One region of the Paenibacillus sp. TAF43_2 genome, then DNA from elsewhere that is predicted to be linked to it. Evidence: riboswitches for the same ligand, from Rfam matches in the RefSeq annotation. Region 1 holds a riboswitch; the other holds the start of a gene.
The links. A riboswitch is a leader RNA that binds a small molecule or an ion and turns the genes downstream of it on or off. The one in region 1 is predicted to bind cyclic di-AMP.

Region 1 (3,409 bases):
CATTCAGCTATCCCTCCAGTTCCTTTTCCATTTGACGGAAAGCTTCCGTAAACTCTGCTTTGGAAATCCGAAAGCTTGTACAGCGCTTATAGAACTGCTTGCCATTCGCATAACCAATTCCGAGCAGCTTGCCTATAACCAAGCGACGATTAGACGCATCAGGATGTACAATAAGACCTGCATCCATTAAGTCTTCCCAGCTGATTTCTCCCGCTTCATCTGCCGATTCTGTACGGAGCTCAGAGAGCGCCGCACGAATAGCTTCGGGACTCGCATTTTCGATGCCGATGTCCCCTTTGTACAAAGCCTTCTCCTGCGGCAAAAAAGCATGCTTGCATCCTGGCGCATGGCGCGCAACAATCTTGCGAATGCGTTCTCCTGCATGATCAGGGTCTGTGAATATAATAACGCCGCGACGCTCATTGGCCAGCGCAATCCTCTTCAATACATCCTCACCGATAGCGGAACCATTCGTCTCTATGGTATCTGCATCTACCGCCCTTTTTATTGCAACGGTATCGTCTTTGCCTTCAACGACAATGATCTCTTTGATCACCAAGATCATCCCCTTCTACATAAACTGTATTAGACCCTTAGACATGCAAAAAGAAGAGGCAGTGCCTCTCCTTATGATGGCATATTTAATTGATTATTGCGATAAGATGATGGTAACCGCACAATTAGCTTGCAGTTGGTTTATTCGGCCCCAGCACATATACGGTGATGCCTTTTTTCCTGCCGAATTTGTTCGCAATCTTTGTACTATCAAAGTATACGTCGATTTTGTTGCCTTTAACCGCACTTCCTTTATCCTCAGCGCGGCGGAAACCGATTCCTTCAATATAAACCCACCAACCGATAGGAATAACCTTCGGATCAACAGCTATCGTCCGACCCTCTTGCACACGAGTGCCTGATGATGTAATCCCGTATTCCGGATGGCTTTCATCTTTGCCTGTTGAAGAGAGGTCTGCAGAATAAGCAGTCAACGTGACATTTTTAAGTACTTTTCTCGCCTTAAACGTTACACCGCTCTTCGTAAGCGAAGTAAAGCTCGGGCTCTTGTTTGAGAGCACAGATACTTTAGGCTCTTCCTTCTTCGTTCCGATGGCGACAACCTGATTAACCGCAGCGGTTTCAACCACTTTGCTGACCATCTTCTTCGATATAAGAATACCGTCCTCGTACTGCTTCTCGATACTCTCTACGATCAGACCTTCCTTGCCGGGTTGAACAAGCTTCTGCTTGCCCGCTTCCAGCGTTGGATCGTTCTTCTTCACAATAGAAAATGGCATTGCACGCTCTGTCTCAGCTACCTTCTTATCTACGCGAACGACGGTTACAGTCAATTCGTTGTCCAAAACGGTATGAAGCGGAGGTATTACTTTATCTTGACCACGAACTGGAATATGTAATTCCTCGATCGCTGCCTGCACTGTTCTCTCTGTCGTATATACAGTAGAGGTCTTGCCATCAGCCTTCACAATTACCGGTATCGCATGAGTCACCTCTATACGATCTCCGTCCTTTATTGCCGCATTAAGCGGTATGGACACCTCATCATGTGGTCCAATTGCGATAGCTTGTTCATCCAGTAGGCGTTGCAGGACCCATTGCTTCGTTTCCACAATGGTTTCTTGTCCGTTCACTACTACGGAGACGCTTTTGACAGCCGTTCCGTACAACAACACCAAAAACATGAAAGTCATAGCGATTGAGATAGTAGCACTCAAAAGAATCAAACGCAAGTTTTCACGCTTCCATCGCAATGCGAAAGACATGCTGGATGATCGTTTCCCATGGGTGTCCTTAACCTGGAGTATTCCCACTTCATCGGTCCTCCTTCATAGCCCCGCCGCCAAGTGTTACGCATGATACAACTGACGCGACTATAGTATATTGGCGTGCGAGCACGCAATCCAGTACTGCTATCGATCCTCCCACCCCCATCTTTTATCCCTATGTCGACAAATTCCCGATTATTCGAAAATAAAAAGAAGCCGTCGACAGAGGATCTGTTTCGTGGCTTCCCGGTTAAATGATTCACTGGGATACAGAAAAATGGATGCACGAGGTTGATCACTCTCTATAACGCTTGCGAGGTTAGCTGACGGATTCGGACAAGAGAGTCGCCCTATTCGTTACACAATGCTCATGGCAATGGCTTCGAAATTCACCCCTGAAGAATTCAAAATACGGTTTCAAAAACCGTACATGGTTCCCCCGCTCTCCGAATGGAGATTAAGCGTAAACTGGAAATCCAATACAAAATTTTATTGCTCTGAGATGAATCATACCTTCATACGAGGTCAATTGTAAAGATACGATAAAAGACGATTTAAGCGAAAAAGCAGGATAAAGCAGGAAAAAATAAGCGATTATCGCTATAAAAATTAGTTTTTACGCGATAAAGGTCTCTATTTCTCATTATTCCTCTCGTTTTTAGACAATACCAAAACATCTTCGACCGTTTTCAGTCGTAATTACGCCTATTTCTTCTACCGTTTTGCCCAATAATTCGGCTGCTGTCTCTGCAACTAAAGAGACGTAAGAGGACTCATTTCGCTTCCCTCTGAACGGGTGAGGAGTTAAATATGGAGCATCGGTTTCGATCAAAATTCGGTCGATCGGAACCTGCTTAAGCACCTCTTTTGGCACCCTTGCATTTTTGAAAGTAACGGGTCCTCCAAATGATATATAAAAGTTCATATCAAGACATTGTTTAGCCGTTTCCCAGCTGCCGGAGAAGCAATGCATGACACCGCCAACCTCTGCTGCATTTTCTTCCTGAAGAATACGAATAATGTCCTCATGAGCATCCCGATTATGAATGACAATTGGCTTGCCCACCTTGCGAGCAAGACGAATTTGCTCACGAAAAACCCTTTGTTGTACCTCTTTTGGAGAAGTATCCCAGTGATAATCGAGTCCAATCTCACCAATGGCGACAACCTTCTCATGCGCGCATAGACGCTCAATCCATTCCAAATCCTCTGGAAGCATATCTATACTGTCAACTGGATGCCAACCAACTGCTGCGTATATAAAATCATATTTCTCTGCTAGCGCCATCGTTGTAGGGATCGTTTCACGGTTAAAACCAATATTGACAAGCATATGCACGCCTGCATCCTTCGCACGCTGGATGACCTCGTCGCGATCCTCATCAAATTTTTCCGAATCTAAATGGGTATGTGTATCAAAAAGTAATGTCATGTTGATGTTATGCTCCTTCAATCGAGTTTGAAAAGCTTACGAAGTGAATCCGGCAATTGATGAATATTTTTTTTGAGCGGCTCTTCTGGATAATAGAGATGATATTGTCCTTGATGCAGGCCAGTAATAGAACGAACAATGTCGGATTTAGAGGATATTTCGCTTATATCTTCCAAACCATCTAACAACAAAA
Region 2 (3,409 bases), on a different contig from region 1:
ATTCCACTGCTGTGTGATGACGTAAATGGACTTTGAGGTCCAAGCTCTGCAGCACTGTACAAAGCGGCAGCTAAGCGCCAAGCTGCTCTCGAATATAAATACCTCGCTAATGTTCATCGAAGGAACATTCCAGCTTTGACGATCATTCGAATTGATGTACAAAACATTGCTGATACCCTGCTTGCGAAGCTGTTTTTCTTCCTGTTTGCTATTGGTCAAAACGATAAATTTTAATTGATGAAACTGCAAAGTTCGTATGAATGATTGGCCAGCCTCGTTTAGACCAGCAACAATAATATGCTCTTCCTGCAACCGAATTCTCCTCCATATGGTAAAAAAGGCAACAAAAAAGAAGCCTTGGGATAAGAGGAACTTTTCCCGCGGCTTCTTTGCCCGCAGCAGAATAAGCCGCGGGAAGCACGATGGCTGTTGCCTCTCTCGAGTACACTTACGAGGTTAGCTGTCGGATTCGGGCCTTGAGAGTTGCCCTACGCTTGATCATTTTCAAGCGATTCACCCCATGAAGCGAAGTCGTGATTACACACGAATCGTTCGTTGGTTCCCCCGTTCCTGCTGCTGCAGGACTCAGCGTTTTCTTACATTTTGTAGCAAATTAAACTTTTTTGGGCACAAAAAACCACAGAGGTCTATGACACTCTGCGGTCGAAGTTAATCGATCACAAGCTTCATCATTCCTCTCTCGGTCCACGCTTACGAGGTTAGCTGTCGGATTCGGGCGGTGAGAGTCGCCCTACTTTGACCGGTATCCATGGCACCTGTCAAAGATTCACCCCTGCTCTGCGTTTGTTCGACTCTCACATCGAACAGGCGCATCGCGTCATTATTGGTTCCCCCGCTTCCGCTTTCACGGAAACTCAGCGATCAGTAAATCGAAACTTATTTATAAATCCTGTATCGAATATTACTCCTCGCTATAAATACTGTAAAGGCAGCCTGCTGCCTAATTTAGCCAGTTTCAGCCTTGCAGAGCGATTCGCAACGCTTACATTCATTTCGATCTCTCGATATCTCACTATTTCTCAGTTTTACTCTTGTTTTCAAAAATAGTGTTCATTCCCTTTCTAACGATTTTATGCGTGAATAATCAGATTTCTCTATAATCGAGAATGGAAGAGAATAAACGAGTATTTCGAAGAATTACCCTTTTTTTACTGGCATAACGAATGGATTTCTTTTAATTTGGCATATGGCTGCCTTTTCACGATATACCACAGTTTTACAATAATTCATTTCGGGTTTACCATAGACGGCAAGCCAATATGGCTGAGTATTGTCGGTGAATTATTCAAATCGAGGAGAGATCTCATTGATGTCTACACCAGTTGAAGTACCCTTGCCAAGCTTGGAAAATCATCCTGCTGCCTTGTTTGAAATTAAACGAATTCAAATGTTTGTGCTGCCGGCTTCCATGCTTGAATCTAATGGTTACCGTGTTTGCCTAAGGATCTCCACTGCTTATGGTCATGGCTGGAGTGAGCTGTTTATTAAAAAATCCGAGAAGCCTCGCGACTGGATCAGATGGAGCAGTATGCTGCTGAGATTCATCGGCACTCTTCCTCTTACTTCTCCTTTGGTTATTCAAACAGATCCAATGATGAAGGACGAGCGTATATATCATTTGTTTGCAGCCGCTGCTTTGCATATAGAATCCATTCATTACACTTTTCCAAACTGTGAATATGACCGTGAAGAGCATACTTTATTTAAACAAGCTGTCTCCTATGCATCGTTATTTTAAGCAGTTCTGATTTACAGATGCGCTAATGAAGGGTATAATTAAGAGTAAACTATTTACGCTGAATTTTTCGAATGAAAAAGCGGGGGAACCATCGCGATCGATCGAAATCGATTCGCAAGGGGTGAATCCAGGGATTTGTAACCCTGGTAGGGCTTTCTCTCTAGCCCGAATCCGACAGCTAACCTCGTAAGCGAATAAAGGAGAGATGTATATGTTGACAAATTGTGCACGAAATCTGCATCTTTTTACGGAACAGACCCCTTATTTATCTGTCACACGAATCGAGCTATTCGTCATTCCTGCTCTTGCCGTCGATTCTGCAGGCCACCGGGTATGTCTTCGTTTAACAAGCAATCAGGGCTTCGGCTGGAGTGAACTATTTGCCAGCGACACAGAAGAGCCCATTGACTTAGAACGATGGAGCGACCTGCTTCAGTCTTTTATCGGCAGCATTCCTCTACCACCTCTTAACCAGTATCACTATGACAAAACGGATCAGGATGGGCGCGTTCTCGACTTATTCGTCTCCGCCGTCAAGCATGTCCTAGCACAATCCGCCGATGCAGCCCCGTACAGCAACGACCATGAAGAGTCTGTTTTGCGTCAACGTTCCGTCTCCTACATCTCTTTGGATTAATTTCGTTCATAAGAAAAAAAAAGGCAGTCCAGAACAGATAACCTAGTTCTGGACTGTCTTATTGTATTTAGGGTTTAAACCTTCGCTAATGCAGCACGCTGCTCTCTGACTTGGTAAGTAGCCAGCATCATGTTGCGCAGTGAAGCAACCGTTTCCTCCATTCCGCGTGTTTTTAAGCCGCAGTCCGGATTGATCCAGAAGAGCGTAGGATCTAGCACTTTAATGGCGCGCTCGATCATGCTGACCATTTCTTCCACGGACGGTACACGCGGGCTGTGAATGTCGTAAACGCCCAAGCCAATGCCTTGGTCATAGGTGTTCTCCTCAAAGCTATGAATCAGCTCGCCATGGCTGCGCGAGGTTTCAATGGAGATGACATCCGCATCCAGCGCAAGAATGGAATCGATAATATCATGGAACTCACAATAACACATATGTGTATGAATTTGTGTTGTGTCACGCACAGCTGAAGTCGATAGACGGAACGCATGCACGCCCCATTTTAAATAAGCATCCCAATCACTGCGTTTAAGCGGCAAGCCTTCTCGCAAAGCTGGCTCATCAACCTGGATCATTTCGATGCCTGCAGTCTCAAGCGCCTTTACTTCCTCTGAGAGTGCAAGCGCAATTTGGTATGCGACCTGCTCGCGTGTGATATCGTTGCGGACAAATGACCAGTTCAAAATCGTAATCGGACCCGTCAGCATCCCTTTTACCGGACGGCTTGTCAGCGACTGCGCATACACGCTTACGGTTACTGTCATTGGTTCAGTAAATACAACATCGCCATAAATGACCGGCGGCTTTACGCAGCGGGAACCATACGATTGAACCCAGCCGCCTTTTGTAAATGCGAAACCATCGAGCTTCTCTCCGAAAAATTCGACCATGTCCGTACGCTCAAATTCACCGTGAACGAGGACGTCAATGTTAAGCTCTTCCTGGATTTCAATCCAATTTTTAATTTTATCGTTGATAAAGGAAGAGTAGTCCTGTGAGCTGAGCTCGTTTTT

Region 2: it holds a riboswitch for cyclic di-AMP, as region 1 does, so the genes downstream of both, AB4Z17_RS02535 (hypothetical protein) here and AB4Z17_RS12335 (ubiquitin-like domain-containing protein) in region 1, are expected to answer to the same signal.

Annotation. Positions count from the first base shown of each region.
Region 1 is NZ_JBFRDK010000043.1:64,522-67,930, forward strand. Features, by position in the region: gene rsmA (16S rRNA (adenine(1518)-N(6)/adenine(1519)-N(6))-dimethyltransferase RsmA) at 1-3, opposite strand, end outside; gene rnmV (ribonuclease M5) at 8-556, opposite strand; gene AB4Z17_RS12335 (ubiquitin-like domain-containing protein) at 681-1,829, opposite strand; cyclic di-AMP (ydaO/yuaA leader) riboswitch at 2,078-2,258, opposite strand; gene AB4Z17_RS12340 (TatD family hydrolase) at 2,443-3,216, opposite strand; gene AB4Z17_RS12345 (HD domain-containing protein) at 3,234-3,409, opposite strand, start outside.
Region 2 is NZ_JBFRDK010000006.1:10,875-14,283, forward strand. Features, by position in the region: gene AB4Z17_RS02525 (NAD-binding protein) at 1-312, opposite strand, end outside; cyclic di-AMP (ydaO/yuaA leader) riboswitch at 431-601, opposite strand; cyclic di-AMP (ydaO/yuaA leader) riboswitch at 693-891, opposite strand; gene AB4Z17_RS02530 (hypothetical protein) at 1,331-1,759, shown strand; cyclic di-AMP (ydaO/yuaA leader) riboswitch at 1,806-1,967, shown strand; gene AB4Z17_RS02535 (hypothetical protein) at 1,971-2,396, shown strand; gene metE (5-methyltetrahydropteroyltriglutamate--homocysteine S-methyltransferase) at 2,471-3,409, opposite strand, start outside.